3 regions of the Peribacillus sp. NPDC096379 genome follow, and region 3 is predicted to be linked to each of the others. Evidence: riboswitches for the same ligand, from Rfam matches in the RefSeq annotation. Region 3 holds a riboswitch; each other region holds the start of a gene.
The links. Region 3 has a riboswitch for cyclic di-GMP ahead of ACIQZI_RS20015 (aspartyl-phosphate phosphatase Spo0E family protein). Riboswitches for the same ligand answer to the same signal wherever they lie in the genome.

Region 1 (10,828 bases), on a different contig from region 3:
CACACGCCCTGTTTTCCCACGAATCAGCTCAGCCATATCGGGATTTTTTTTCTGCGGCATAATGCTGCTTCCCGTTGAAAAGGCATCATCTAACTCAATAAATTGAAACTCTTGACTAGACCAAAGAATGATTTCTTCGCTAAATCGGGAAAGATGCATCATTAATGTGCTACTGTTACTAAGAAATTCAAGCACAAAATCCCGGTCACTCACGGCGTCCAAGCTATTTTCATAGATTGCGTCAAATCCAAGTAACTCAGCACTATACGCTCGATCGATTGGAAAGGTTGTCCCAGCTAACGCTCCTGCTCCAAGAGGAGAAACATTAATTCGTTTCAAACTTTCCGTAAATCGCTCTTTGTCACGCTGCAACATCCAGAAATAAGCCATAACATGATGGGCAAATGAAATCGGCTGTGCACGTTGTAAATGGGTATATCCAGGAATTAATGTTTCAACATGGCTCTCAGCCTGCTCAAGTAGAGCTGTTTGCAAGGCCGCAATTAAGCTCAAAACATCATCTGTTTGGTTGCGCAGATACAAATGCATATCTGTCGCCACTTGATCATTCCGACTTCGACCTGTATGCAACTTCCCACCTACTGGACCAATTTCAGAAATGAGCATGCTTTCTAGGTTAAGATGAATATCCTCCATCTCTACCTTAAAAGTTAGCTCGCCTTTTTTTGCTTTTTCTTGCAGAGTAAGCAGCCCTGACGTAATCAGGTCTGCATCTTCTCCAGGTAAAATACTGCTTTTCTTCAACATCGCCACATGAGCAAGGCTACCTTGAATATCTTCAAGTACGAGTTCTTGGTCAAACGAGATCGATGCGCCAAACTCATCTACCCATTCTTCAGCAGACTTCGTAAATCTGCCTCCCCATAACTTACTCACACAGTCACCTTCTTGTTTTGATTGGTTACGATACTGCTAACTTTTGTTGGTAGACCCCAAAGCTTAATGAAGCCGACAGCTGCATCATGGTCAAATTCATCGTCCTTCGTATAGGTTGCCAATTTTTCATCATAAAGAGAATACTCGGATTTTCTACCTTCTACGATCGCATGGCCTTTGAATAATTTCACACGCACTGTACCTGTTACCGTTTTTTGTGTGTCTTTTAAAAATGCGGATAATGCGCTTTGAAGTGGTGAGAACCATAGTCCTTCATAAATAAGCTCAGTAAGTTTTTTCTCAATCACTGGTTTGAAATGAGCAACTTCTTTAACTAAAGTAATGTCTTCAAGTTCTTTATGTGCGGTAATTAATGTCATCGCAGCAGGTGCTTCATACACTTCACGCGATTTAATTCCTACTAATCTATTTTCAACATGGTCGATTCGGCCAACACCATGTTTACCAGCTAATGTATTCAATTCAACGATTAAGTCTGCTAGTTTATACTGTTTATCATTCAGTGTAACGGGAACACCTTGTTCAAAACCAATTTCAATTACTTCAGGTGTATCTGGAGTATCTTCAAGTCTTGCCGTTAGATCATATGCACCTTCTGGTGGAGCGGCCCACGGATCTTCCAGTATGCCACATTCATTGCTTCTTCCCCATAGGTTTTGGTCGATAGAGTATGGGCTGTCTAAGTTGATTGGAATCGGGATATCATTTTCAATCGCATATTGGATTTCTTCTTCACGAGACCATTTCCATTCACGCACTGGAGCAAGAACCGTAAGATTTGGATTCAACGCTTGGATCGATACTTCAAAGCGGACTTGGTCATTTCCTTTTCCCGTACAACCATGTGCCACTGCAACAGCATTTTCCATCTCTGCCACTTCTACAAGCTTTTTCGAAATCAACGGACGAGAAAGTGCAGAAACAAGTGGATATTTCCCTTCGTATAACGTGTGTGCTTGAAGTGCTGCAAGTGCGTAATCATCCGCAAACTCGTCTTTCGCATCGATTACATAGGATTTAATAGCGCCTACTTGAAGTGCTTTTTCTTTAATAAAATCCAAGTCTTTTCCTTCTCCAACATCTAAACAACATGCTACAACATCGTATCCTTGACCTTGCAACCATTTTATCGCTACAGAAGTATCTAGACCTCCGGAATATGCTAACACTACTTTTTGATTTGACATGATTGTATCGTCCCCTTTTTATGTGAATAAAAATTCATAATTTATTATTTTTATACATCTCTTAATTAGTACTTTACCAGTTTTAAAAAAAGATTGCAAGCACATTTTAGAGATTGAATTGGGATTTTTCTGAAGATTCGTAAGCGCCAAATAGTGCCCACCTGTTATCAGGGGCACTATTTGGCGCTTACTTTTAAAAGAAATATTAGTTATTATCCACGTAATAAGTTAATTGTATGATCGTATCTTCGTTTAATTTATAAGCAACGACTAGCATATACCATCCTTTATCTTCTTCTGAAAGATCTACTGTAAACTGATCTGCATTTGGTGCAAGCAGTTCGACATCTACATATATTTCTTTATTGGTTTTAGTATGCCTAAGACCTATTTGGTAAGGATTTAGATATTTACCATCTAAGCCCTTCACTACGTTTTCCACTGCCATTACTGGCCCTTTCAAGCTGTCCACTTCAACGATTTGAGGATGCGCGATGACATTCTCTAATTTACTTAGATCTTTTAGTGGTGAGAAATCAGTTATTTTATTTCCGGATATATCCAATGAAACTAAATTTTTTGCATATTGCAAGCCTTCAAGACTCGTTATTCGAGTAGAGGGACAATTAAGACTAGTGAGTGTATACATATCACCTAGCGTTATTTCTTCTGTAAGCCCTAGTGTTTGCTGGATATACGTTTTAAGATTTTTATCTGTTATTGTGATGATTTGATTTAAGTCTATTGCCACTAACGCAGCTATCGCCTGTTTTAGTGCCTCTACAGCTTGATCGATTTCGCCTTGAGTGGCTTGCTTATTGGCAAGAAGTTCTTCCGCTTTTGCTAAGCTAGCGTATAAAGCATCCATACTCCCAGATATATAGCCCTCCGCATTGATAGCTTTCGCTTCTTCAATAGCAGTTGCTAAATTTTGTCTAAAAACTCTATCAGCGTTAGCGAAATATAATTTAGCATCTCCCCATGTCGCATGGTCAGAACCGTTTCCGTTACCGCCATCAGTAACGACTAACTTGAGTTCTTTGGCACCGCTAATATTCACTTCAACGAATTTTTGTGGATCTCTCGAAAGCATTAAACCACTGTCGAATTGATTTTCTCCATCAACAAAAACTTGGAATGTAACAGAGGCAATAGAACCATGCATTTGACGGTCTACACCAACAAATGAAGTGAAGTAATCAGTGTCTTTATCTGTTAAATCATATATGATTGTTGAGTTAGAATGGGCGCCAATACCTTTCTGGTAAGCTTTCTCACTTCCATCTTCACCTGTTAATCGTAAAGTATTGTTACTGATAGATAGATCTTTCACAGGAGCTGTATAGCTGTTTTGAGTAGATTTCCATTCGAAATCAGATAGATAATTGTAATCTTCCATATTTACTACTGAAATGATTCGCTTCTTCGTCAATTCATTGCCGTCACTGTCTACCACTGTGTAAGTAATTTCATATTTACCAGCTCTATCAAAGTTTACTTGATCTTTTCCTGTAACCTTTACTTGAGATGTTAAATCACCATCTTCAGCATCTACTGCTGAAAATTGTTCGTTGATGTCAATAGGATTCCCTACTTTAGTTGCTACTGATTTAGGAATAGTAAGCTTTGGTACACCATTTGAAATATAGTACTTTGCATCAGCAAAGTCAGCATGATCAGATTCATTTCCATTACCAGAATCACTTGCAATCAGTTTTAACTCTTTAATCCCTTGAACAGGTAGTCTCACTAATTTTGCTTCTGTTTGATAATTCATAACGCCACTGTTATAAATTTCTTGACCATCAGCTAATACTTTAAATATAACACTGGATTTACTGTTTTCTACGATATTTCTGTCGACACCAACAAGTGTTTCAAAATAATCATAGTTTTTCCCTTCCAGATCGTATACAATTTCAGAATTTGCATGTGTACCAATCCCTTTTGTAAATTCTTTTGTTTCCCCATTTACAAGTAATTTAATCACACTTCCTGAAGAAGCTTTATCTTTGTTTACATTCTTCCAAGCCGTTTGAGCAGCTTTCCACTCAGTGTCTGTTGCAAATTGCGTATCACTGTATACATAAATTTTTCTTGTAGCTGTAACGAAGTTGTTATCATGATCGGTTACAGAATATTCAACATTGTAAGTACCTGTTTTATTCGTATTAAAGCCATTAGATGCTACTTTGATTTGGACTTTTAAGTCCCCATCTTCTACATCTAATGCTGTAACATCTTTTAGAAGATCAAATTCACTATTTAACTTCACCATTGTAAAGTCTTCAGATATTGTAAGTGTAGGTTTACTAGAAGCTTGAGTAAACTTAGCATCAGCCCATATAGTATGGTCCGCGGCATTACCATTGTTATCAGCATCAGTTGTCACTAACTTCACTTCTTTTGCCCCTGTAACGGGTACTTTCACAAACTCATGTTCCGTGTTTGCTTTAAATACGCTACTATCAAATTTCTTTTCTCCATCAACCCAAACTTCAAAAGTTGCGGATGATGATTGTCCGTTCACTGCTTGATCTATGCCGATATAGCTTTCAAAAAAATCAAAGTTTTTTCCATCAATTTCATACACTAATGCTGAATTAGCATGTATACCGATTCCTTTAGAATAAGTTGCATTAAGGCCTTGTCTAAGTAATGTGATAGTTCCACCAGAAATTGATTTATCTTTCTGTAATGAACCCCAACCAACGCTTACGGATTTAGCAGTCATATCAGAAATATATTTATAATCACTTGTTACTGTAACTTTGATTGTTTTTGTTTCTTTTACACCTTCATTGTTGATTTCATATACAATTTCATAGTTTCCTTTTTTCGCTACATCTACATTATTCGATTTTATCACTACAGCATCTGTAATATCATGGCCATCGTAAGAAATAGCTTTTACATAATCCATTGGATCAAATTTTTGATATAGTTTAAGTGTTACATGTTCTTCAACAGATAATGCAGGGCTAAATGCCTTGATTTCTACTGATTTAAGAGTATGTAATTTTTTATCATAACCAACAATTTTGTAGGTATAATTTTTACTTGTATCTACATTTTGATCGATAAATTGGTCCGCACTAGTAAATGCTATTAATTCATTGTCTCTAAAAATTTCATAACCTAAGAAATCTTCTTGATATGTTTTATCAACTTTAAAAGATAATGTGTTTGTTTTTGCATTCAGGTTTGTATTGATACTTACTGCTACGATTGCCTTTTCGTCTGCTATACCTTTGCCTCCATAATCAACTACACTATTATTTAAGTACCATATTTTACCCGGCTCTGGATACTTGCTAGTCTTCTGTCTTGTTTCTTTACTCACTACAAATCCATGTCTAGCAAAATGTTCACTTAAATCTAAACCTAGTGCTTCAGAAGAGAATTCGACTAAATATTGTTGTTTAGATCTATCTCCATCAGTTAATGACACATTTCTTTCCCGATACATTCCATTCAATTTCCCCCAATAGCCTGGACTATACATTTCTATTTGCCAAAAGACAGCTAGTTTTTCAAAAAGACCTTGGGAATTATAATCTTTTGCATTTTCTTTTAGTACATTTTTATAGATGTTAGCTTCGAAAGGTATTCTGTTATCTACGTTGCCGTAAAATGCTGACATATGTTGCGGTAACATATTATTAGTTACTTCAACATACGTCCTCACTCCCGCATCCATTCTATGACCGATTTCATGAATGACTCCCCATGAACCGCCTTTCTCTTCTATTGGAACCAAGATTGAAGACACAACATCATCAAGAGTTCCAATATGATCCCCAGCTGCGTACATGTATGAATATGGTTGAGCAAGTCTTATATTTTCTCTAATCAATTTAGGATCATGCTCATCACTTCTTGCATCTAAACCATAATATCTAAATAATTCTTCCATAAGACGATTATAAGATTCTATTGTTTCTAACGGACTATACCCATCTTCTATATAGGTTTTGTAAGCACCCGTTGCAGTACCTGTCCAGAATAAATGGTCACTTACGACTTCGACAACATCTAGAACTTCTTGCTCTTTAACATTTGGATGTTTGGCTACATCTTCATCTATTTTCTTCTTATAGTCGATTAAGAATTTTTTGAACTCCTCTACATTTGTATCCTTAGTAGCAAAAGGTACTCTGTCTACACCTTCAAATCTTAATGTAGGAGCTTTTCCTTGTTGTTCTTTCGTATATGGATTCTCGATGTATATAGTTCCACCAGGCGTTACTGCCTTTTTATAATAAGAAGTTTTAGGAACTTCTGGAACTGTTATTACGTTTTTACCGACTTTTAGGTTTACGCTTTGTCTCCAACTATTCCATGCACCTTCTTGTTGTGCAAAAGATAAGCTAGGCAATGGACCATTTGCAACTGCGTCAACATAAACGATTATTTTATCCCCCGGTTGAGCGGCGAGTCCAGTCGGTTGAAGATTGCTTCCAAAACCAAATTTTAATTTCTCATTGGCATGTTGCACCATATTACCATGTTGCTCCGCTTCTATTATTCTTGCCTCAGTAACAATTTCGCCATTAATAATTTTTTTAGCCAAGTCTAATTGCTCTATATAAGTAGAATATAACGGATGTACCTTTGCTTCTTCTACTAATGCGTTGATTCTATCAAGACTATTGAATTCAGGTGCTACCGCAATCATTGTACCGTCAGTAAATAATTTAGACAGTTTATCGTCTAAATTATCTTCCGTATAGAAGGCTAACTCGGATAGTGTTGCCCAATTTTGATTTGATTTCTTGAACTTAAATTTTACTCGCTTAAATGTAGTGGGTTCAAAATTAGCCTCTACTAATCCAGACACCATATTATGTTTACCAGTGGTTACAAGCTCATATGTATCGCCTTTAGAAGTTTTAGAAGCAAATATTTCAAACTCTTCTGCAAAACCTTTTCGATCAGATGGTCTTGCACCATACATAATTCGATTTAGTTTTACTGCTTCTTTAAAGGTTACTTCCACTTCATTTGAGAAATCATTTGAGTTACTTTTATTCGTTTCCCAATATGTAGTTAGATTTCCATCTATTGCATTTCCTATAACAGCACTTGCATAATGACCACCGTTATTGCGAATGCTCTCGATATTTTTATAGTCCATTCTAAATAACTTAGAGTAAGCGTCGTTAGCGTAATGAGCAAATGGCTTCACTATTGCTGTTGTAGCCTCTATTTTTTCTTCGCTCATTAAAGCTTTAGCATTTGTAATAGCTTCTTTGTAATTCTCATAAAATGGGTGGTTTTTAGCATCTTCCTCTAAAGTGGTTAATTTATCTATAGTGTTAAACTCTTCACTGACTTTACTCATAGTATCGTCTGTAAATAATCTAGCTACTTTTTCTAATAATTCATCTTGCTCATATAAACCAAACTCACCAGCACATGCCCAGTTCTCATAGCCTTGCGTAAATACAAATTTCACTCTTTTAAACTCTGTTGGATTAAATCTAAACTCCAAAGAGCTTTGAGTTGCTTTAGCAGTACCACTTGACACGCGTTCGAATGTGTCCCCTTTAGTAGTTCTAGAAGCATAAATCTCAAACGCCTCTGGGAATCCTCTATTTGTACCTCGAGGAGCCATATAAACAATTCTGTTTAATGTAGTTAATGCATCTAATTCCATCACAACCTCATTGATAAAACTCCCTCCATTTTGTTTTCCAGAATGCCACTGTGTAGCTGCATTGCCATCAATAGCTCTTTCTATTGAATTAGTTGCGTATTGACCGCCATTCGTCGTTATTTTTGTAATCTTACTAGAAGGCAATTTATATAATTCATCATATTGTGGAAGTAGATTACTATTAAAATCTTCAAATTTGGATACAATCGTTTCTGCATAGTTTACATCTTTATTTTCAACTAGTAATTTTGCATTCTCTAGATCTTCTTTAAATAAAAGGTATAGTGGATGGTTCTTAACATCTTCTTCTAATTTGTTTATAGAATCAACAGTATTAAACGCTTCATTTACAGTACTTAATGTCTCATCTGTATATAGTTTTTCCATTTTGTCAGATACACGATCTTCTTTATAAAAAAGAAACTCTGATGCACTTGCCCAGTCTTGATTTGCTTTTTTGAATACAAATTTTACTCGCTTAAATTCTGTAGGGGTAAACTGAATTTCTACGATATCCCCCGTAGAACCATTATATTCACCAGAAGAAACTAATGTGAAATCATCACCTGCGTCTGAAGTTGAGCTGTATATTTCAAACGCTTGTGCAAAACCTTTACCTTTCGCACTTGATTGACGGGCAGCGTATACAATTCTATCTAAAGTAGTCGTTTCGTTGAAATGGATAACAACCTCATTAGTGAATGTGGAACTATTAGGTCTACCAGTTTCCCAATGTGTATTCATATCGCTATCTATCGCCTTTTCAATAGGAGAACCTGAATAGTTTCCACCATTGTTTGTTATAGATTTGATATTCGTGTTAGACATTTTAAACACTTCATTGTATGCATTTAACATGTCTTTTCCATACAAATCAAATTTACTAACCGATGCAGAACTGGAATTTTTAATACTTCCATCTACAGCAGTCGTGACAACTTGTCCATGTGGATTTTCGTTCGCTAAAACATCAATTGGACCACAGACTAAGTTTAAAGCCATGGCTATTGCTGTTGCAATTGCAACTACTCTCATACACATTTCCTCCTGATGAATACATTCCTAAGAAGTACATTAAAAAAGCTACTCAAAAAGAGTAGCTTTAATTTACATAAAGTAAAAATAAAAAATGATTTTTTTTTAATCCTTACTAAACAAAAAGTATAATGAACTCTTCGGCAACTGGCTGACATAGTAATAAACTTTAGTCCCTATAGCTTTGCGTCCCTAAATTTCTTTAGGTTTGCCTATTCTATTTTTATATTTCAAACAATAACATAAGTACATTTATTTACTATGATCCATTAGCACTATATTTTACTATCTCTCTTCCAAGTAATATGGCGAGTTTATCATAGTTAAAAAATAAATCTATCTAATTTAACAGTTGATATGGATTATCTATTCCAATATCATAATTATATGGTACGACGGTCCGTTGCTTGAACTCACCGTTTCGATCACATGGAATCTAGATATTTATATCATAGTACTCTGTGTGCAACTTGCGTGAATACAAGCTATTGCGTGAAATGCCTAAATTGAAGCCAATTCAATCATATTTTTCTTAATCTAAAAAAGCCGTTAGTTTTGTCGCCAGCAGCGTATTGTCAGCTGTTTCTAAATGAGCACGAAAAACTTCTGTAATATTTTGTTTTTTCTAGAGCCTCGACTAATAATGTTGTAAACTGATGCATAAGGAAATCTCTTTTCTAGGATGGGTTGTGACTTAATTCAACCAAGAGATGGTCTTCCTTCATTGTCATCTTATTCATTTACACAAAATATTTTATACTTTCAATTTACTAAATGAATTAGATTTTACTATCGTTATATGAAAAATATAATAATTTTAACATAAATTCATAATTACCCTTAAAATAATTTAATCCAAAAAATAAGCTGTACATCCCATTTCTCTTAAGTAGTCATTATTGTTATTTGCATATTCGCTCACAAGATTCCTTTCATAAAAAAACAAATGTTTTCATAATTCCCTACATACTTAAACAGGACACATAGCTGTAAATAAGCTCGTGTCCTGTTTAAAGGATGCCTTTCATTACGATATAGTGTCATTCATTGACTACTCTCTTTTTCTGTAAATAACGATATTGATAATATTTTTGCGCGAATTCACTCACTTGCCGTGTCATTCGGTAATTAGAACCCGCCCCAATTAGCATGCTAAGCAGTGGAACACCTTGGATCTGTTTTTTTCGAAACATGGTAATCGCTCCGGCCTTCAGCAACTGCTTTAAAGGTTGCTCCATCCAAGTAATGTTTGTTAAATCCTCGCTTCCTTCGTAAAAATATTCTTCACCATCTTGATGCGTTTCATTAATTAATTCCTGCCATGCAACCCCTTGAAGGCGTCTCGGCATATTGCCCATATGAAAAACCTTGAGGGCCATCATCATTTCAAACGGAGTATTCACTTCAAAGCCGTACGTCATGGCTGTCAACTGAACAACACGAACATTAATAAACGTCATCGCTGGAATATCGCTTCCTAACAGAATAAGACCGCCTGACCCACTTGCTCCACCTTGGGCAAATGAATACAGTCTATGTCTCGCGATTTGCTGTGTCGCTATGTAATTCAATTGATCAATGGGTAAAAGGTTCATATCAGCAATCTTTTCGACTTCAGAATTATAAACCCGCGCTGCTTCTAAAATTCTGTCTCTAGCATCCATCTGAATCTGCGAACTTTGCACCAATGCATGTAAATGAAAGAGCATTGTATCCATTTTCGCAAAAAAACGTGTCCGAGCATCTTCAGGAAGCAAGGAAAAGCTTTGTTCAAGCCATTTATCATACATCACTGTTAAATCTGTCGGCTCGTATTGATAAAGCTTTTGCTCCCATTCGCCTATTTCATTCCAGACTTGAATTTCCCGATTTGTCATGCCCATTTTCTAACCCTCCTAAAAAGCCTTTGATCTCGCATTAACGGGCAGTAGCCTCCCCCTCATATCTTAGAGGAATCGAAGTAGCGCGTAGTCAGGCGATAACTGCCCGTAAAAGCCCGATTGGTTCAACTAACAATCAGTGGGATAAA
Region 2 (10,828 bases), on a different contig from region 3:
TGAATGATAGCAGACAATGATCAAAGGATGCCAGATAGGGGTGATAGAATGAAAAGTGAAAGAAAACGTTTAGGCGATTTACTTGTTGAAGCAGGGATCATTACGGAAGAAAAATTGCAGGATACATTAACATACAAAAAAGAAGGGCAAAAAATGGGTGATGCCTTATTGGAACGCGGATTAATCAATGAGCAGCAACTCATTGAGGTGCTTGAGTTCCAACTAGGTGTACCTCAGATCAGCTTATTTCGTTATCCCGTAGATACAGCCGTCTTAGGCTTGATTGCAAAAGATTTTGCCTTCAGGAACTTAGTCATGCCCATAAAAAAAGAAGGGAATCAACTCATTGTAGCGATGCATGATCCGATGGATTATATCGCATTAGATGATATGGGACTATCGACTGGTTTGGTGATCTCACCTGTCATAGCGAAAAAGGAAGAAATCATTGCGTCACTCTATAAATATTATAGCAAGACAGAGACATTTGAAGAATTAGATATGAACAGGATCGCGACTGAGAATCTAGATGGTGAAGATGCACCAGCTGTTAAGCTTGTCAATCAACTTCTTGAAGCGGGCGTACAGATGAAAGCGAGCGATATTCATATCGATCCACAGGAATCAAACATCCTTATTCGCTATCGGGTCGATGGGATTTTACGTACAGAACGTGTCCTTTCGAAGAATATTTATAGTTTGTTAATTGCTAGAATTAAAATTTTGGCTAATTTGAACATTACCGAAACGAGACTGCCACAGGATGGCAGAATTAAATTGGATGTGAATGCTACGCCTATTGATTTACGAATTTCATTATTGCCAACCGTATTTGGTGAAAAAATCGTCATTCGTATTTTAGATTTATCCAATGTGATGATTCATCTTTCACAGCTTGGTTTTAATCAAGTGAATGTCAAAGCCTTTGTTGCGATGATTGAACGGCCGTCTGGGATGATTCTGATTACGGGGCCAACCGGTTCTGGAAAAACATCGACTCTATATGCGGCATTGAATCATTTGAATACTGAACAGGTTAATATTATTACTGTGGAAGATCCTGTGGAATATCAAATGAAGGGCATCAATCAAGTGCAGGTCAATCCAAGCGTAGGTCTAACGTTTGCTAGTGGCTTGCGCTCGATTTTACGACAAGATCCAAACATTGTCATGATTGGTGAAATTCGTGATCGCGAGACAGCGGAAATAGCTGTTCGGGCATCTTTGACAGGGCATCTTGTATTAAGTACTTTGCATACCAATAGTGCGCTTTCAACGATTCCGAGACTATTAGATATGGATGTTGAACCGTATTTGGTTGTTTCCTCCTTAACTGGCGTCATCGCTCAGAGACTGATTCGCAAAGTCTGTCCGGATTGTAAACTAGCATACACACCATCTGCCATGGAAAGAAATTTGTTTCAAAAACGTGGCATCCCTGTGCAATCTTTATATCGTGGCAAAGGATGTCCAAGCTGTCAAAACAGTGGCTATCATGGCAGGATTGCGATTCATGAAGTATTGAATATCGATGATACAATTCAAACGATGATGATGAATAATAAGCCACTTAGTGAAATCCAGCAATATACGGTTCGCAATGGGATGATTTTCCTCATTGACGATGGCTTGCTTAAAGCCAAACAAGGATTGACAACGGTAGAGGAAGTACTGCGGGTAGCGGGGACATGATTAGGGGGCTAGATGTGTGAAGGAGAAATTGGATTATATTTTAAAAGCTGCTTTTGATTTAGGGACGTCTGATATTCATTTAACGGTAGGTGTACCGCCGATTATGAGACTTCACGGTGACTTGAAACAGTATGGAAAAGAAAACCTTACGCCAGCAGACACAGAATTAATGGCGAAAGTAATGATTCCTGAATCGATGTGGCAGGCGTTTAAGGACAAAGGAGAGTTGGATCTGTCATATGGAATCCCTGGCGTTTCGCGCTTCCGGGTCAATGCTTATCATCAGCGTTCTTGTATCAGCCTTGCGATTCGAGTCGTACCAACCGAAGTTCCGACTTTAGAACAATTGAAGCTACCATCTGTTTTACAAGCGATATCTGAAAAAAGGCAAGGGCTCGTTTTGGTGACAGGACCGACTGGAAGCGGGAAATCAACGACGCTTGCAGCGATGATTGATTATATTAATAAAAATATGAAGAAACATATTATTACGCTTGAAGATCCAATCGAGTATTTACATAAACATCAATTGAGTATTATTGATCAACGGGAAGTTGGTTTTGATACACAAAATTTCTCAAATGGCCTGCGCGCTTGTTTACGACAAGATCCTGATATTATTTTAGTCGGAGAAATGCGCGATTTAGAAACGATTTCCACAGCGATTACCGCAGCGGAAACGGGTCACTTAGTACTTGGCACCTTGCATACAACAGATGCACCGGCAACAATTGACCGGATCATTGATGTGTTCCCGCCCAATCAGCAACCGCAAGTCCGTGTTCAGCTTGCCTCCGTCTTATCTGCGATTATCTCACAGCGTTTATTGCCGTCAAAAGACCGGGCAGGAAGGGTGGCAGCGATCGAGATTCTGGTGAATAATGCTGCTGTCAAAAATTTAATTCGTAATGAAAAAATCCATCAAATTGCAAGTGTGATGCAGACGAGTAAATCGGCTGGCATGCAAACGATGGAAATGTCGATTAAACAATTAGTGGAAGAAGGGAAGATTGATTCTTATTCTGCCCTCCCTTATTTAGAAGAAGGAATCATCTAATGCCAGTTTTTCACTATCAGGGTAGAGATCGGATGGGAAGAAAAAAACAAGGGAAAATGACGGCGGACACACGAAAAGAGGCGGTCACAAGGCTAAGAGAAACAGGGATAGCTGTGACGAGTATTGATGAACTAAAGGGCATTTTATATAAAGAAATCTCCTTGGGTAGAAAAAGCATAAAAAATCGTGATTTTATTATATATCTGCGCCAGTTTTCAACATTAATTCAAGCAGGGATCAGTGTTGTAGAAGCGACAAAGATTTTGGCGGAACAAACATCAAGTAAACTGCTGCGAAAAACATTAGAACATATTGTTCAAAGTTTAGAAGATGGAAACCCTTATTCTGAAGGAGCAGAAAAGCAACGAAATGTGTTCCCGCCTCTCTTCATAAATATGATGCGAGCGGGTGAAGCTGGCGGGAATCTAGAAGAGGTTCTGGAACGAATGGCAGTTTATTTTGAGAAACAGTATCAGACAAGGCAAAAAGTACAATCGGCGTTGATGTACCCAGCAACGGTTGGTTGCTTGAGTATTATTATTATCATTTTTATGTTAGCTAAAGTCGTACCAACTTTCGCCGATATGTTTACTTCATTTGGTAGTGAGCTTCCTTTCTTTACGAAGTTGATTCTCAATCTTGGTGGATTTTTTGAAAGGTTTTGGTGGGTATTTCTCTTATTAGCGGTTGGATTATATATCTTCATTCGCTATATACGATCCAATAGCGAGATGAAATACTATCTTGATTATTGGCTTTTAAGAATGCCTATCTTCGGGCAACTGATTCAAAAGGCGGAGATTGCAAGAATGACGAGAACATTAAGCTCGCTTTTCAAGAGTTCTGTGCCAATTTTGCAATCTTTAACAATGGTGGAAAAGATTTTAGGAAATGAAGTGTTAACCAGGGTGATGAAACAATCGCGACTTTCGATTGAAAAAGGCGAGTCCATGGCCATTCCGATGGAAAGACACTGGGCATTTCCACCGATGGTCACGCAAATGATCATCGTCGGTGAAAAATCTGGTACTTTGGATGTCATGCTAGATCGCGTCGCTGATTTTTACGAAATGGAAGTAGACAATGCAACAAATCAAATGAAATCTCTTATTGAACCCTTTCTCATTATCTTTCTAGCTGTAGTTGTTGGAGGCATTGTAGCAGCCATTGCCGTTCCGATGTTCACTATATTTAACGAAATCCAATAAAAATGTTCAATATAGTAGAAAAAGTAGTTGTCAACTAGTGAATGAGTCTTATATACTAGCAATATATAAATAGATTGGAAACTGTGATTGATCATTTTTATTTGGGCACTTAAATGATCAGGAGTGAGTAGTGCACCCCGCCAATTTATGTTTAAATCCAAATTTTGGAATTTAAATATAAACATGGCGGTTTTTTTGTATGAAGGACATGGGGACGGGGCTTCGCAACTTATTCATCTAGCTAATCTATTTAGCGGGTTTACTTATCTGTTCGAGAAGGCTTCCGAAAATCCGGCTCCGCACCGCCACCATTGTGATTAGGCGAGTGTAGCGTGCTTCATGACCGATCCTTCATAGTAACTGGTGGCGTTTTAACGCCCTTTTAGGTTTTGTATGAAGTTACAAGCTGTTTTATTACACCGTGTCATACTACATAAAAAAATGAACTGAGGAGTGAACGTACATGATTAAACGAGTAAAAGCATTGATTCATGATCAAAAAGGGTTAACCCTAGTTGAACTTTTGGCTGTCATTGTGATTTTAGGAATCATCGCAGCGATTGCTGTGCCGAGTATTGGAAAGATTATTGATAATAGTAAGAAGGATGCTCATCTTGCGAATGCACAGCAAGTGATTGCAGCAGCTAAATTGTCCGATGCAGCCAATGAGAAATTTGGAGCAGACGGGGAAATTACTTTAGCGGAACTTATTAATGGTGGGTATATTGATGCAGACATTAAGCCTAGTGCTAGTGCCTCTGATGTGTCTGGTCTTAAAGATCCAGATGGAGGAGTATACTCCGTTGGTGGTGTTATAGTCGAGGAAACAGCCGGTAAAAAATCATATAAAGTATATTTAGTAGGAAGTAAGCGGTCTGTTGGAGCTAAAGAGTCTCCTGTTCCATCTTCGGCTTTAGATGATCGAACGAAAGTTATATCTAATGTGAATTGATACATGTATTATGATACTCCCACTCCTTTCCGCAAGGAGTGATTTTTTTTATCTAATAATAATCAATCTGCTTTATCAATCAATTGAACCTTCACGGCATTATCTTATTTAAATCTATATAACTTCCTGTATAATAAAAGGAACAACATGACGTCAAAACTCCACATCCAGTATGAAGGAAGGCTTATTGAAAACGGGGAGACCAAAACTCCAATAAAAAGGGAGAAATCCATGACACTATTTATTTACAGCTACATAGGTATTTTAGGCTTAGTTCTCGGATCATTTTACAATGTCGTTGGCTTGCGGGTACCGGAGAAACAGTCAATCGTACGGCCGCGGTCACAGTGTCCAACTTGCAAAAGAACGTTGACAGCTACGGATTTGGTACCTGTGTTGTCATATGTCTTTTTAAGAGGAGAATGCCGGAACTGTCATTCGAAAATATCGCCGCTCTATCCACTTGTTGAGCTTTTAACGGGTTTATTGTTTATGCTTGCATTCTATGAATTTGGATGGACAGGTGAACTAGTAATCGCACTTACCTTCATCTCGTTGTTAGTCATTATTTTTGTATCTGATATTGTCTATATGATTATTCCTAATAAAGTGCTGTTGTTTTTTGTTCCTCTTGTTTTAGTTGTCCGTTTAGTCGTGCCATTAGATCCATGGTGGGATATGTTTGTCGGTGCGGTCGTTGGCTTTGGTCTGCTTTTTTTCATTGCTGTCATTAGTAAAGGTGGCATGGGTGGGGGAGACATTAAACTGTTTTTCGTGTTGGGCTTGGTTCTCGGCCTCAAGCTGACTCTCCTTACGTTTGCCTTGGCAAGCTTCTTTGGAGCATTGTATGGAGTGGCTGGCATGATACGGGGAAATTATAAGAAACGGCAGCCGATTCCATTTGGCCCATTTATTGCAATGGGTGCGTTGCTATCCTATTTTTATGGAAATGAAATCTTAAACTATTACTTTACTATGTTTTATTGAAGCGGGTGATGAAGAGAGTGAGTGCATTTAATAGACAACATCGAGTTCATCTAGCCATTAAAGATCGGTATATTCGGTTTGTGGAATCTGGAAAAAAGCGAAAACTGCTAGCCTATGGGCAAAAGAGCCTTCCAGATGGTGTGATCGTTGAGGGGCAAATCAAAGATCGTGAAACGCTCGAACTGATTGTCGATGAAATGATCGATCAATGGAAGCTTAAAGGGAAAAAAGTTTCATTCTGTGTACCTGATTCAACAGTAATCGTTAGGAAAATTCATGTTTCGAATGAGATTCCAGATCATGAACTGAATGGCTATTTATATATGGAATTGGGCCAGAGCATCCATCTGCCTTTTGCAGACCCTTTAATCGAAGCTGTGCCTTTAGAAAAAGCGGCTGAAAACCGAGACGTGTTGTTATTTGCTTCAAGAGAAACCGTGTTACATGAATTTACAGCATTATTAAAGGGTGCATCTCTTAAACCTGATATAGCAGATCTATCAGTGCTATCGCTATATAGAATGTATTATCATCTAGGTCTTGCTAAGCAGGATGAGCATGTATTAATGGTGCAAATTGGGGTAGATGCATTTGTTTTATCTGTTTTTAACGAACATAAACCCGTTTTTTCGCGTCATTATCCTTTGGAATTTCATGATGAGCACTTTGAACTTTCTAAAAGCCGCAGTGGATCGGAATTTTATTCTTGGGTGGGTGCACCGAACGAATTACACAGTCAATCTCAAGATATTACCATGGAAATCGAACGTTTCCTATCCTATTACCATTTCAATCTTACAAAAGGAAATCATCGTATCTCAAAGCTCGTTTTGTCAGGAGACCATCCTTGTATGGAAACTTTTTATTCGGATATACATACTGCGATTGAAGTATCCGTTCAGCCATTACTTGAACCACTATTTCAAACGAAAAAAGGAAGGAACATCCCTCCTGTATATGCTGAATGTATTGGACTAGCGTTAAAGTAGGTGTCAACATGCTTGTAGATATTAACTTATTACCTAAAAAAGAAAAAAAACGACGTACCGTTGTCTTCTTGATTTTGTTGACGGGGATTGTGCTATTGGTCAGTGGATTCTTCTTCATGACTACCTATCAAGCACAGAAGACCCGATTGGTAGAACTGGAGCAAGAGTTAACGTTGACTAAAGAATTAAAAGTCGCGAAGGAAAAAGAGCGAACTCAGAGTGTTGAGTCCAAATCTGTGCGTGAATTGACAACGGCGATTCAATGGGTTGAAGAACATCAAAGTTCAACCTTTTTCATCATGAGAACTGTATCTTCATTATTACCTGAACGAGGGTTTATCGTAGATTTTTCCTATCAAGAAGATGGGGCTGTGCAGCTTACTGTTCGGTTCGATTCTTCCCGGGAGGCAGCTTATTACTTGAAAAGTATTTCAAATTCAGCCATTATTTCAGGAGCTAAGTTACAAACCCTTTCAACGGAGAAACTTGGGGATGGTGTGACAGCGGAGCCTATCCTTCCACGTTACAATGCACAATATGAATTAACGGTGGACAAGGCAGCCATTCAAGCATCAATACATGGGGAGGTAGGGTCATAATGCTTTCCCGAAAAGTAGTGTCGTTGATTCTCACACTTTTGTTGCTTTTTTTTATCATAGGTGTGAGTGGCGTGTATTATTTTGAATATAAACCATTACAGGACAAAATGGCTAGTCTTAACCGTTCGATTACGAAGGAACAAGATGAGCTAGAAAAGTTAGATCAAAAAGAGCAGAAAAGTGCTGCCATTAATACGATGGCTCTACAACGGAAGCTTCCAGTGAGTGAACTTGTTGATCAATTTGTATTATTGCTTGAAGAAGTGGAAGTAGCATCTGGTAGTCTTATTACGAATCTAGCATTTACAGATGCCGAACAAGCAGGTGATTCGGTAGATGAATTAGAAGCTGGAAAACTTGAGACAGCAGTAGAAACATCAAATACAAATCCACTACCTGAAGGAGTAAAGAAATTAACAGCGGTCATTACGGTTGAATCACCAACATATCTTGAACTGGAATCATTTGTGAAAGGACTCGAGAAATTGGAGCGCCTTACAAAAGTAGAAAGCCTTCAATACACCGGACTCAAAGAAAGTAGTCGTTTAATGAACGCAGAAGATAGACTTACATTTAGTTTAACAGTAGCTACTTATTATTATCCTAAATTAGAAGAACTTAAAAATCAGCTTCCAAAATATCAGGAACCGAAACCAGCCAATAAGATAAACCCATTATTTGAAGCAAATCTTCCTCAGCTATCGGAGAACAAAGCAGAGGGAAAATTGAACAAACCAGCTGAGCAAGATAAGGATCCTGACGGGAAAATTGTTAAACGGAATCAAATAACATACAAAGTGTACACCCATAACGTGCAACCAGGAGATACCCTTTTTCAACTTGCTATTTTATATTATAATAGCCGAAACGGTGAAAAGGTGATTAAAGATTGGAATGATCTGAAACAACTTGAAGCGAATACGACAATTGAAATTCCTGTTCCTACTGATGGCAAAAATTGACGAAAGCTATTGATAACAAGACGACAAAAGTCTTGTTATTTTTTTTTATTCCTATGATAGGATGGAAAAAAATGTGCGTAGGGGGCGAAAAAAATGGACAACCCAGAAAATAAAAAAGGAATCACCATAAAAATTAATGGCGAGGAAAAGCCCTTGGTTGAAGATGATCGTAGTGATAGCGTGACAGTAGCTGAAAATCAAACTTCTGCAGCAATGGAGCCAGAGGATGAAAGCTTTGATTGGGTATTTCCTAAGGACGAGGGTGTATTCTATCAACCCGCCACTTCTACGAAAAAGAAAAATCCAACGATCCTCGCATTTGGCGGTAAATGGAAAAACCCAGGTAACAAATCGGGATACTCTCTTAAACTTCCATTTTTAGCTATTTTATTTGCGGTGATTATAGGTTCAAGTCTAGGTTTAATCGTGTTGAAAGCAATTACGGCTGATAAAGAGGTAGCGGCTGTCCCTGTTGAATCTAAGATCCCTAATGAGCCTGTGAAAGATGAAAAGAAAGGAGCGGCTGTACCTACCATCCAACCGCTAACGGCTTTCCTTGTTCAAGGTGGTTTGTTCAGCAATGAAGAGGCAGCCAAGCAAATTCAGGAACGAGTTATGGATAAAGGTGTACCTGCGGAGGTATTGAAACAAGATGAGAAGTATTATTTGTTTTTAGGTTCAGCTACAAATCTTGATGAGAGTAAGCAACTTGCTGTTTTCTTTAAAAGCTATGATGTGGAGGTGTTTTGGAAAGAGCTTACCCTTAAGCCTGGAAGTGCGGCAAGCAGTAACGCAGCCATTATGAATAAAATGATTACAGTCTATCAGAACTTAACAAAGGCATCTAGTGCACAACTATTAAATCCGACAGCAACCACCGATATGAAATCTTTACAAACAGAACTTGAAGAACTTAAAACCAAGGTGAAAGACGATGCACCAGCAGGTCTAAAAGCCGCCTATTCTGACTTGAGCTCTGCCACCGATTTAATCAAGCAATACCAAAGTACTAAAGAACCCTCTCAGTTACTAAAAGCCCAACAAAAACTGCTGCAGTTCTTGAATTCCTATCAAATCTGACATAAAACGACTATTTCTCGGGAAATAATGAAGGACCAGACCTACTTTCGTGCTTTACTGCATGAAATGGGGTCTGGTCTCCATAATAAAGTGTAGACTTTTCCATGAAAGTGGATTGTTAGTTGAGTGATTATTTGGTACGATTAGAATGGACTCCTGGCCTGCAATGATATTTTTTATAGTAAGGAATGTGATGTAGTATGCACCCATTGATTTTAGCCTCATCTTCACCTCGTCGTAAGGAATTGCTGCAAGTACTTCAAATCCCTTTTCAATCTGTAGACGCGAATGTTGACGAAAGCATCGAACCGAATACGGCGCCATCTGATGCCGTAAAAGAGCTGGCTCACAGAAAAGCAAAAGCAGTTGCTGCGAATCATCCCGACTCTTGTGTGATTGGCTCTGATACGGTTGTAGCTTTAGACGGCTTGATATTAGGCAAACCGACTGACCGTGCAGACGCTAGAAGAATGCTACAACTGCTAGCTGGAAACACGCACTTCGTTTATACAGGTGTTGCGCTCGTTCAAGGAAAGAAGAGCCAAGTATTTTTTGAAGAAACAGAAGTGACGTTTTGGGATCTGTCAGATGCAGAGATTGAAGGGTATCTTGATAGTGGAGAACCGTTTGACAAAGCAGGAAGCTATGGAATCCAAGGTTATGGTTCACTATTTGTCAAAAAAATTCATGGCGATTATTTTTCTGTTGTGGGACTTCCCGTTTCAAGATTGTCTCGTGAACTTCTGGCGTTTCAAGCGGAAAACGAGTAATCCGTTCAAGCTCTCTGACAGGAATCCATCTAAATGTAATAATGAAAGGATGGTTATTTTGTCAGAAAAAATGCTAATTCGAGATGTTCCGAAAGATGAGAGGCCGCGCGAACGATTTATCCAAAACGGCCCTCAAAGTCTCTCCAATCAGGAATTGCTCGCAATCTTACTCAGAACAGGAACGAAAGACGAATCCGTTCTTCAGCTGGCCAATCGTTTAATCAATACGTTTGAAGGCCTGCGTATGTTAAAAGATGCGTCCATCGATGAAATCACCGCCATTAAAGGAATTGGTGAAGCAAAGGCCATTCAAATTCTAACTGCAGTTGAACTTGGCAAAAGAATTACTCAATTGAACTATCAAGATCGCTACGTAATCCGTTCCCCTGAAGATGGCGCAAACTACTGCATGGAAGAAATGCGCTTTCTCTCACAAGAACATTTCATCACCCTTTACCTCAATACGAAAAATCAAGTGCTCCACAAACAAACGATTTTTATTGGCAGTTTAAATGCCTCGATCGTGCATCCG
Region 3 (10,828 bases):
CTCTGCTCTTTTTGAACAATTATAATTAATACTAGAATTGCTATTCCAATGATTGAGAATAATATAAGTTTTGTTCCTTTTTTATTAATCAACTTCTCCCTCCTTCCAAAATCCATTATGTATTTATTAGTGAAAAATAGATGTAGATCATACATAATAATTCCTATTTTTATAAGTTCTGGGATAATTATACCGGAACTTATTACTTCGCAGTTCGAACAAAATATTCATTAGCTTATTCCAGAATCGGGCGCTTTAATTGAACAAGCAGCTAAAAGGATCTTCCAACCGAAGATCCTTTTTCAGTACCTATAAGCAATTTTATGTAAACTAGGTTTGTATATGATATACAAATTATCTATTTATGATTTTAATATATTTGACCATTAAGATATTAAAATATATGTCTGTCCCTATAGAAATGATGAGATCGAACCAATTGGTCTCATCCAAAGAAAGTGAAGGATCAATAAAGAGGATAATAGTATATTCTACTATCGATACTACCAGCACAAAGACAAAAAAACGGAGTGTGAGTGGGACATATAAACTTATGTAGCGAAACAAAAACCCCTTCCCATCTCCTCGTTGGTTTATCGTATATGCCATATAAATTCCCACAAGATTGATAACCAGATAAATGATCATAACAATGATGTCTAAGATATTGAAAGGTTGAGTCACCAATAATACCGGATATGTTAATAATTCTAAAGCTAATAAAAAAATACCAATTACTTTATAGAGCCTTTTAGATTTATTGGATAGACTTCCTTCTTTTAAAGCTTGAACAAGACCTTTTAGATTCCAGATGTACATGTGTTATCCCCTTTATGATATCGTAAAAAATACCATTATAACATGGGTTCCTATAAGGGTGATTATGTAAACAATTAAGGCTTTCATGCAGGACATTTAATAAGCTAGCATGAATATGTGTATGTAAAAGTAAAATGAAAGTAGGTGGCTTTTACATATGCTAGTAAGTAAAATCATTCATAAAATTATGATGAAAGAAATGACCATCAAAGAACTAGCCGAATTGTATGGTGTAAGTGATCGAACGATTCAACTGAAGATTAAAAAGTTAGGTTATGAATGGGATAGCAAGAAAAGTGTTTATAACTATTTAGGAGAATCGCCCGAGCCATCCGATGTTGATTTTAGTGCATTGTTTGGAAAAAATAACGCTTATATGGGTGAAATCAATAAAAGTAAAAGTGAAATGGCTAGCACTAGTACAAGCGAAACAAAAAGCAAAGGCAAAGCTGAATCTGCTAGTGCTAGCAATGATGAAATGGATTCAATCGATATGTTACTTGCAGGTAAGAAAACACACGCTAAAAGAGTATACAGAGGGTTTTATTTTGATGAAGATATATTAAACATCATTGATCGTGTTCCTAAAAACTATAAATCTGAATTGGTGAATGAATCATTAAGGAAAATATTCAAAGATAAAGGATTATTAGAATAAAAAGAGGTTGGGTACCATTTAGATACCCAACCTCTTTTTTATCTGAATAATAGATCTATAATGTAGTTGTAGAAAAAACCTAAGAAAACAATAAAACTTAGCGCTAAAAAAGCTATCCAGAAGAATACAAGATAATTTTTCTTAATGACATACATGTATATAGTAGTCAAAATCGAAATAATAAAGATTACAATGAATCCTAGAAATATATAGGTTACCATTCCATGTTGGAACATAAAGAATTGAGCTTTTGTTAAGAGTAATATAACTAAGCATAATATTAAGAGGATGGAAATTATAAAGTATTTGAATATGTTTAGTTGAGTTTTATTAATAGACAATTTCTTTTGTAAATCTTTATCAGCCTTGATCAGATAGTCTAAACTTACATCATATACTTCACTCAATTGAACAAGATTCATAATATCAGGAACAGATTTATCATTTTCCCATTTAGAAATAGCTTGTGGAGTAACATTTAATTGTTCAGCTAACTGATGTTGAGAGTAGCCCATTTTTTTGCGTAAGGTTTTAAGTTTATGTCCTAATTCCATTTGTATCTCCTCCTTTATCTAAAATATAAACGAAGTTAGAGAAACAAACACTGTAGCCTTAGTTGAAATATGTAAACTTCTAGTATCAACGAAGAGTTGAGTATTCAATATTCACTTTTAATTATTTATTACAACCTATAACATCGCTTATGTTAACTGGATTTGTATAATGTATTCATTTGATCTTTAAAAAAATTTTTAACTAACAGAGCAGGATTGTTATGAATGTTGGGGAATAAAATCCCTTAAAGGAAAAAATACGGGGTGGTTTTGTGAACCGAGATGACCAAGACAAAAAACAAATAGAAGAACATAAGAAAAATCCAATGGGCAATTTCTCAGACTCTATTAACCGTTCAATGGTTGGTGATTTAGGAGCATTAACAAAAGGAGGTTGTCTTACCAAAATTATCACCGTAGTTATAATTATTGGAGGATTACTTATCCTTTCACGATGTTCTTATTAAACTAACTCTCCTTTAGTAAAATAAGGATTATGGTAAGTTAAGGTAAGGAGGTGGCAATTTTGAAAAAGTATCTTGTGTTTATAATTAGTTTTGCAATAATTTATACGGTATTTCAAATAGCATCGGGTTTGATTCTTACTGCTTCTTATACCCCTGATTATTCTTCAATAGAGGGTAATTTAAGTCAAACATTAGTGTTTGGAACGACATCAATTCCGTTACTGGTAGTTTTGCTAACTGCTACATTAGCTTATTTTCTCTCTCAAAAGAAATTTAGAACCTCAAAAAATTAAATGAACTAACGGATATGCTCTAGTTCAACAAGCAGCTAAAAGGATCTTCGACTGGAAGATCCTTTTTTTTATTGCCGATAAGAAATTTTATGTTAACTAGAAATAAATAGGATATGCAATTTTAATTATTAGGAGTGATTTACCTTATAACCCAAGTATTTCCGTTGTGGATTATAAGAAATAACTGTTACTTTTTATATAAATGGAATTGTAAAGTAAAACACTTCCAATTCCAAGGAGGTTAATCATGGAAAATAAACAATTAGATGAAAAATGGCTTCGATTAGTCAAAGAGTTAATAGAATCTGGAGTATCTAAAGAAGATTTTAAAGCATTTATAGAATTTAAAAAACTTGAAAAAGAAAATCAAAAGAGGTTGAGTACCTAAAGGGCACTCAACCTCTTTAATTTCCTATAATTCACTTTATGTTAACCGGATTTGTATAACGTATGCATAAATTACTTTTAGATTCTTGTTCAAATAAAGGACCATATTGTTAAAGATCCATGAATCCCCCCTCTTGGCAATTATTCCGATAGCAACAACAAAATGCGACAAATTTCAGAATCTAATTACAGTAATATATAACGAGAAAAGGCAAACTTATTGAAAAATAAGGACGCAAAACTACAGATCTAAAGTTTTAACTATGATGGCTGAGTTGCCTAAAATAATGCGCATATTTTAGGAGGTTATCTTGTTGGATGAAATTTGAAGAAATGGACGATTTAGAAAATAGGATCAATGAATTGAAAAAGGAATTAATTCTGATTGCAAAGGAAACAGGCTTAAATAGCCACAGCACCATTAATTGCAGTCAAAAATTAGATCAGCTTATCATGGTTTACCAAAAACACCTCAAAATAAAACTAATAGCATCCCCGTATTAGTATAAAATCCCCATTTCAATTATAGGGCTCTATAATTAAACAAGCATTTAAAAGGATCTTCCAGCCGAAGAGCCTTTTTTAGTGCGGATAATGCTGAAATGAATCTTTTATAGGTTAGGAGATATGCAAAAACACCCAATATAATCTCTACAGGGATTCACAGATCAATTTTGTCTTTCAGCTCGCGTATTTCATTGGGCATATCTTCTTGTTTCATGTTTTTCGGCACAGATGTTGTCCCTGCAGCAACTGCGGTATCATAAAACCAACATTTGTAATTAAGTGTATCCAGTGTTTTATTCAGCAATTCAATATGTTCCTCAACAATCTTTTTTCTCTCATGGAACATATTACGGCGCAGTTGGAGAGTTGAGTCTCCCTCCATATACCAATCTATAAATGTCTTGATTTCTTTGATCGGCATACCGGCAGTTTTCATACATTCAATCAGCCTGATCCACTCAAAATCCTTTTCCTTAAACAGACGTATACCACCCGCGCTGCGTTCCACAAAGGGGATCAGCCCTTCTTTGTCATAATACCGTAAAGTATACGGGGTTAATTGCATTTTCACAGCTGCTTCACTAATCGTATAGAGCATAATTCCCCTCCTATAATTTTTTTATAAAACCATTGACTTACAGTTAACTCTAAGGTGTAGGCTGAAGCTATCATTCCTTGCTGATTTTGTCAATATGAGAAAAAGGAGGGGAATAAGAACTGGATGAAACAGATAGAAGCATGTCCTATAATACAAAAAAATCGGAAAGCGAGGAATTATCAAATGGATTAAGTCGTGTTTGGAAACCTTTCCACTCTCTATATTTCAAAGATGGCTCAAGTCATAACATCAACATTTATTCTGGAAAATGAAGGAGGAGTAGCATGAAAAAGAGAGTGCTTGGTAAAGAAAAGTTAGAGGTATCTGAAATTGGGTTTGGATGTATGGGTTTAAACTACCACCGTGGTCCAGCCAAAGACAAAAATGAAATGATTTCTCTCGTACACTTAGCGATAGATCAAGGCGTGACACTATTTGATACAGCTGAAGTGTACGGTCCCTATTCTAATGAGGAGTTAGTAGGAGAAGCATTATCAGGACGTAGAGATAAGGTGAAAATTGCAACGAAATGTGGTATTCGAATTGGTGATGGCGAACAAGTAATTGATAGCAGCGCCGGATCAATTCGTAAATCCATTGAAGGCTCGTTAAGACGACTAAGAACGGAATACGTAGATTTATACTACGTTCATCGTATCGATCCTCATACACCCATTGAAGAAGTGGCGTTGACGATGCAAACCCTTAAGAAAGAGGGAAAGATCAAACATTGGGGACTTTCCGAAGCAAGTGCAGATACTATTAGGAGAGCACATTCAGTTGAACCACTAGCTGCAGTAGAAAGCGAATACTCTTTATGGTGGAGAAAAGTTGAAGCAGAAGTCTTCCCAACCCTTGAGGAATTAGAGATTGGTTTTGTCCCATATAGTCCGTTGGGTAGAGGATTTTTAACTGGAACCATTAACAAGAATGCGACTTTTGGTGACAATGATAATCGCGCAAGTTTGCCTCGCTTTACACGGGAAGCGCTTGAGGCAAATCAAACGGTTGTTCATTTACTTAAGGAAATAGCAAGTACAAAAAATGCAACTCCGGCACAAATCGCATTGGCCTGGACATTGGCACAAAAATCCTGGATTGTTCCTATTCCAGGAACAACAAGACCAGAGCGCTTAAAAGAAAACATCTCATCAGCCTGTATCTCGTTTTCAAAAGATGAATTAAATCATCTGGATAAAGAGATACGTAAGATCAATGTAATGGGAGATCGTTACGATGAGTCTGAAAAGAAAAGAACCGGTCTTTAACAAATAGTTACAAAAGATCAATAGATTCGGAGTGAACTTTTTAGATCTTTTAGGGGTAGCACTGACAAAACGCATATTTTATACGTTAAGACTCAATACCTTGATATATAAAGCTTTTAAATATAAATAACCAAAAAGGGTTTCTAACACTTCTTTTGGTATTTTGATTTTGGTTATGAGTTTTGGTGATGAAAACAAGCTATAATTACCATTATTTAAGTAGATACCAAGACTATTTTATAAACGACCGTTTTTGGTAGTCGTTAGCGTATAATATCCGCGTTTTGTCGGCTGAACCCCTTTAAGGAATAAAACTAATCTCTGATCTAAACTAACGGGTGCTTAATTAAACAATCAGCTAAAAGGGTGATTATGTTAACTCACTTGAAGGTCATACGTATTTCACAAGGAATCATACATATATGAGTTTAAGTGAAGTGAGGGTGAACAAACTATGAGTGTAAATCAAAAAGCATCCATACGAAGCATTTTAGAAGTATTGGCCCAAGAAGGAATAAAGACAGGCGATGTGGCTAAACAAATACCTGGCATAAGTGAAAAACCATTTAGAAACGCATTAAAAGAGGCTGGATATGAATTTAGGAACTCTGGTCAAAAGGGGTGGTTTTTTATTGGAGAAGGTGAAGAACCCCTTGATAAAAGTATTTTTGATTATGTGAAATCGAGTTCACCTAAAGTTCATATACCTTTCACACAAAGTAATCAGAAGTTCGCAAAGAGTAATAAGGAATTCACGAATCATTCACCTATTGTTCATGAGCCGTTCACCCAAGATGAAATCCATATGATTAAGGACATGCTTAAATCATGGCAAGAGGTTACCCCGACTACACAAACCAATGAGCCAAGTCTTTATGATCGCGTCAAACAGTTGCCACAAAGTGACAAAACAAGAAAGACGATTGTTATTGATCGTGTCATTGGTAAACGTTTAGATGAGTTTTGTGAAGCTGAGAGGATCAATAAGTCTGATGTGTTTCATTTAGCCTTAGCCGACTTTCTAGAAAAATATGAAAAGTGACCAAAGAAACAAAAAGGATTAGATATCTAAGAGGTACCCAATCCTTTTTTTGCCGATAATTTCGATTATGTAAACTCTTCCTGAAATAAAAAAAACACATATGGTATAATTAGGTAAAAATGATAAATGGAGAGAAGGAGGGGTTGCATTGAATAGATTAACAAAATCATCAAAAGATAAATCGTTATTTGGAGTATGTGCAGGAATAGCTGAGCATTATGGTATTTCCCCTTTTGCTGTAAGGCTATTATTTATTTTTATTCCCATATCTATTTCTATTTACTTAATTCTTGCAGTATTTTTACCTGAGAAAAACTCAGCACTATATTAAATTAGACAATTTTATTCCTTGTGTGCAAAAGATACTACTCCTTCAAATAACGTGCGTTAGTTGAAGAAAAAGACCGCCAATTAGCGGTCTTTTTAATGTACGAAAATAACTAAAAACATACATTCAGAAAAAATCCTTCTTCTATTAGGGGAGGATTAGTTGAAAGAACGGTAAATGTGGCTTTAAAACAAAGTTTGATAATTTGTAAAAAAGTTTGATCAAAAATCCTGTGGTACAGAATTTTTTCTTGTTCAGCAATCGGACCAGTTAGTCGTGTAACAGAAACCCAACTTCTATCGAAATTGATTGTACACTTTATTTAAATAGAATAGATATCGATCATATGAAATCGAACTTTCGTTATGGTTTATTACGACATGTTGAATTTTATTAGCCGTATAACCACGTGGCAGCATCGCTAATTTTGCCAAATGTTTAAAAGATGGCCTTATGACTAAATTCATCAGATAGGCTAATTGAGTACTCCCTGGTTTTCTCCGTTTATTCAAAGCTTGAAACATTTGTTCAGCTGTCCTAATTCCTAATCCATGTCCAAAATATGTACCATCTCCAAGATCAACGGCATTTTCTCCTCGCCACCAGAAGGTTTCTGGATCAAAGTCTGGATTATTAAAATAAACAACATCTCCAGGTAAGTAATGATCCGTATGAATGGATTGTATACCGAGATCAGGATCTACATGCCAACTGTATAAATAGAGGTTTTGGAATAATTGATTAAATAAATGTTCATCCATACTATTTAGAATGGCATAATAATAGATAATCACTGTTGCAGTGGCACATTCAAACATATATAGTGAACTATTCTTGTAAATGTCTTGTATCGCATCAGATGGTATTACATCATGCCTAAGCTGGAATCCACCGGTATTTGTCAAATGCCAGTATTGAGGATTACAACGAGAGTTTGCTAAGATTTCAAATTGCGCATCACCCTGGTTCATAGATTTTGCACTTGCAATGATGCTTTTTCGTAACTTGAGTTCAAACGATAATTCCTCGATGGATTGATACGGATAAACGATCTTATCTTCCTGCATTCGTTGAATAATTACACTTTCAATACTATCAGACGGCCACATGCTGCTTTGTTGAAAATGCATCCCCGATATTTGGATCATCCTATCCCTCATCTCAAGCTTAAGTATCGTTGTATTATTACTTGGTGCATTTAAACAAAAAAACAATCTGTCTATTTTAAATTTTAGGTATCGCCGTGGTTGAGAACCCTGATCATTACATATGTTAAGAATGCAGAAAAAAGAATGAAATTTTTCTTGTTCTACAAATGTTAATTGACATTAAAGTCGTTTAGATACAAATAAGGTTATTTAAAAATTCTCATTTTAAACCTAGATATTTTTCTTTCGTTTCAGTAGAAATAGAAATAGAGAATTATAAAATTATAATTGAAGTTCCTATATGGAAGTGTCAAAGGTATCTTTTAGGTATATCACTTTCAAAGAACATCCCTGGAAGTAAGGTTATCGGGGAGTTAGTAACATTGAAAGCAGCTATGAACGTGTTCAGAGAAATGATTGAAGACAACTTAAAATAGGATAAATATTTTATTGAACTAACTGGGCAGTTTACTTGAGGATAGATCATCTATTAAACCCAAAGGAATGAGATGAATTTATATGAAGCAGTTTGTAATAGATTTTTTTATCCTTTTTATTGGGATAATTGTGATTGGTATAATATTTGAACCTTCGGATTTACCATTTCAAGGAATAGTACGGAAAGAGGCTTTTGATTTAGATTTTAATGGGATTGTAAGAGCAATAGTAATATCTTTGATTTATGCTTTAATAGGGGCTTTTATTCGAAGGATTTTTTCGAAAAAATGCTCTAAACGATCAAATTAATTTAAGACAACCTGAATTTTAGATTGGTAAGAAAAAAACAAAAAATCTTTTTCGCTAGCGATTTAGATCATTAGACTATTCCCTAATTAATGATTAATGCTTGGGTTGATATCTATACATAATGAACCTACTCCTTTAACATCTTATTCAGAAGAACAACGACAAGTAATGAAGAAACCCAGCTGATCTTCTAATGTGAAGGTAGCTGGGTTTTAAAGTTAAATGTGCAAAACAGCACTTAATAAGTGTTGATTATTACCTAAAATGTAATATGATGTAAATTTAATTAGGTCAACTTACAATCCCTTTATATTTCCCTTTGTTGAATCCGTTTAATTAACTCTTCAAGCCAAGAAATTGTGTGTTCTGCTCTAGTTGAAACATAGCCACCAAGAAATACTTTAAGATTTTCTTTATCTTTGTCTATCTGAATCTGCTTGTCAAAAGTCATAATGTGCTCCCAATGAGCAATAAATTTTTTTAATTTTTTTTCTAGTATTTCTACTACTTTATCACGATCCACATACTTGATGTTTAATAACCCTACCACCATTTCACTAATAGTATCCGCATTTTCAAACACTTTGTAGATTTTTTTCGGTAGTTCTTCACGACCTTTAGTCATAATCCCAAATACTTGTTTATCAGGTCGATGTTCTTCTTTTATGATTTCCACTATCTCAATTAAACCCTGTTTTACTAATGAATCAAAATGGTAGTACAGTTTACTTTCTGTCACCCCACCTAGTTGATCTAATGGAACGGGATCTGAAAGCTGTTTTTTTATTTTATAAGGATAAGTGTTACCCTCCATCAGTTTGCTCAATATAAAAATTTGTGTGTCCATTCTCTATGCTCCCTCAAGAATAATTGTCCTTATTTTAGCAAAACTAAGCTATGATTTCAGTAGTATTCTCAGCGTCTGTGGCTGAATCATCTACTGGCATTGGTTTGTGGGAAATCGCGACGATAATAATATTAATTAAGATCGCAACCGAGCCAACAGCAACCATTGACCAAATATATGGACTTGGACTAATGCTTCCATATAGATTTGCAAAGTACGCTTGTACCGAGTAATACATTGGTGAAATGTGGCTCATCCATTCATATGGTAAGTACATCATATCACGTGTAATTGTGGCACCATTTGCTAATGTTTGTGTTAATAAAATTGGTAAGTTTAAAATCATTCCTCCTTCACCTAATAAGAAGATTAAAATTGCTGTGAAGTTGAAACATACCATATAGTTTAAAGTTTGTTGGCCTACTAAACTGAAGAACAGGTCACCACTTGGCTCATTGATTAAATATGCTACGCCTGTAGCGACTAGTGATGATACAACTGCAATCACTAACGCAGCTAATTGTACATAAATGAATAAGCGTGTTTTGCTCGCTTTTTCACGGCTTGCTTTAAATGCTCCTACTAATTGCATCGACCCGATCATCGCACCAACATAACAGGCCATTGATAAGAACATTGGTAGCATATTATTATGCATACCGTCTGGTATTTCGTTGATTGTAACTACATTTCCTACATAAGCAGTTTCTATATTTTCTGCTATTTCAGCAGCTTGCTCTTCTGGTACATTAAAGTTCATTAACACGCCTTGAGCTGTTTGCTGTGAGAATTGTGCGCTTAACAGGTTGTTAATTTCCTTAACGATTGAATTCATAGTAGAAGAAACAACTGTTGCCCCTGCTTCATTAATCGTAAAGTCGATACTGGATGAAGTTTCGCCATTTTTCATATCCGAAGAGAATGTTTCTGGTATGTGCACGACTAATCCTAAATCATTATGCTCTAAATCTTTTAAGGCTTTTTTATTCGTTAAATCCGTCTCGATTACTTTAAACGGTAAATTTTCTTGTAACTGGCTGGCAATCTTTGCCCCGTATTCACCAGCATCCTCGTTGACAATAGCAATCGGTAATTTATCGATATTTCCTGGAATCGCTGTATAACCGGGTAAGAAAATGCCTAGCATTGCGATGGCGTAGAAAAT

Region 1: another riboswitch for cyclic di-GMP. It lies ahead of ACIQZI_RS02690 (NPCBM/NEW2 domain-containing protein); the one in region 3 lies ahead of ACIQZI_RS20015 (aspartyl-phosphate phosphatase Spo0E family protein).
Region 2: another riboswitch for cyclic di-GMP. It lies ahead of ACIQZI_RS03365 (type II secretion system protein); the one in region 3 lies ahead of ACIQZI_RS20015 (aspartyl-phosphate phosphatase Spo0E family protein).

What each region holds. Positions count from the first base shown of each region.
Region 1 is NZ_JBIWFD010000001.1:544,963-555,790, reverse strand. Features, by position in the region: gene argH (argininosuccinate lyase) at 1-897, opposite strand, end outside; gene ACIQZI_RS02695 (argininosuccinate synthase) at 894-2,105, opposite strand; gene ACIQZI_RS02690 (NPCBM/NEW2 domain-containing protein) at 2,311-8,799, opposite strand; cyclic di-GMP riboswitch class I at 8,939-9,022, opposite strand; partial or broken gene ACIQZI_RS02685 (transposase) at 9,239-9,461, opposite strand; gene ACIQZI_RS02680 (EcsC family protein) at 9,840-10,682, opposite strand.
Region 2 is NZ_JBIWFD010000001.1:703,631-714,458, forward strand. Features, by position in the region: gene ACIQZI_RS03350 (GspE/PulE family protein) at 49-1,692, shown strand; gene ACIQZI_RS03355 (type IV pilus twitching motility protein PilT) at 1,709-2,749, shown strand; gene ACIQZI_RS03360 (type II secretion system F family protein) at 2,749-3,957, shown strand; cyclic di-GMP riboswitch class II at 4,025-4,108, shown strand; gene ACIQZI_RS03365 (type II secretion system protein) at 4,421-4,909, shown strand; gene ACIQZI_RS03370 (prepilin peptidase) at 5,141-5,896, shown strand; gene pilM (type IV pilus biogenesis protein PilM) at 5,914-6,885, shown strand; gene ACIQZI_RS03380 (PilN domain-containing protein) at 6,861-7,484, shown strand; gene ACIQZI_RS03385 (hypothetical protein) at 7,484-8,446, shown strand; gene ACIQZI_RS03390 (SPOR domain-containing protein) at 8,540-9,526, shown strand; gene ACIQZI_RS03395 (Maf family protein) at 9,727-10,296, shown strand; gene radC (RadC family protein) at 10,346-10,828, shown strand, end outside.
Region 3 is NZ_JBIWFD010000005.1:95,858-106,685, forward strand. Features, by position in the region: gene ACIQZI_RS19980 (hypothetical protein) at 1-92, opposite strand, end outside; gene ACIQZI_RS19985 (hypothetical protein) at 355-819, opposite strand; gene ACIQZI_RS19990 (hypothetical protein) at 977-1,477, shown strand; gene ACIQZI_RS19995 (helix-turn-helix domain-containing protein) at 1,516-2,031, opposite strand; gene ACIQZI_RS20000 (DUF6366 family protein) at 2,304-2,498, shown strand; gene ACIQZI_RS20005 (hypothetical protein) at 2,558-2,791, shown strand; gene sinI (DNA-binding anti-repressor SinI) at 3,039-3,179, shown strand; cyclic di-GMP riboswitch class I at 3,379-3,461, shown strand; gene ACIQZI_RS20015 (aspartyl-phosphate phosphatase Spo0E family protein) at 3,497-3,682, shown strand; gene ACIQZI_RS20020 (MerR family transcriptional regulator) at 3,840-4,286, opposite strand; gene ACIQZI_RS20025 (aldo/keto reductase) at 4,568-5,551, shown strand; gene ACIQZI_RS20030 (hypothetical protein) at 6,006-6,593, shown strand; gene ACIQZI_RS20035 (PspC domain-containing protein) at 6,742-6,924, shown strand; gene ACIQZI_RS20040 (protein-glutamine gamma-glutamyltransferase) at 7,218-8,069, opposite strand; gene ACIQZI_RS20045 (hypothetical protein) at 8,589-8,816, shown strand; gene ACIQZI_RS20050 (PadR family transcriptional regulator) at 9,124-9,663, opposite strand; gene ACIQZI_RS20055 (YhgE/Pip domain-containing protein) at 9,707-10,828, opposite strand, start outside.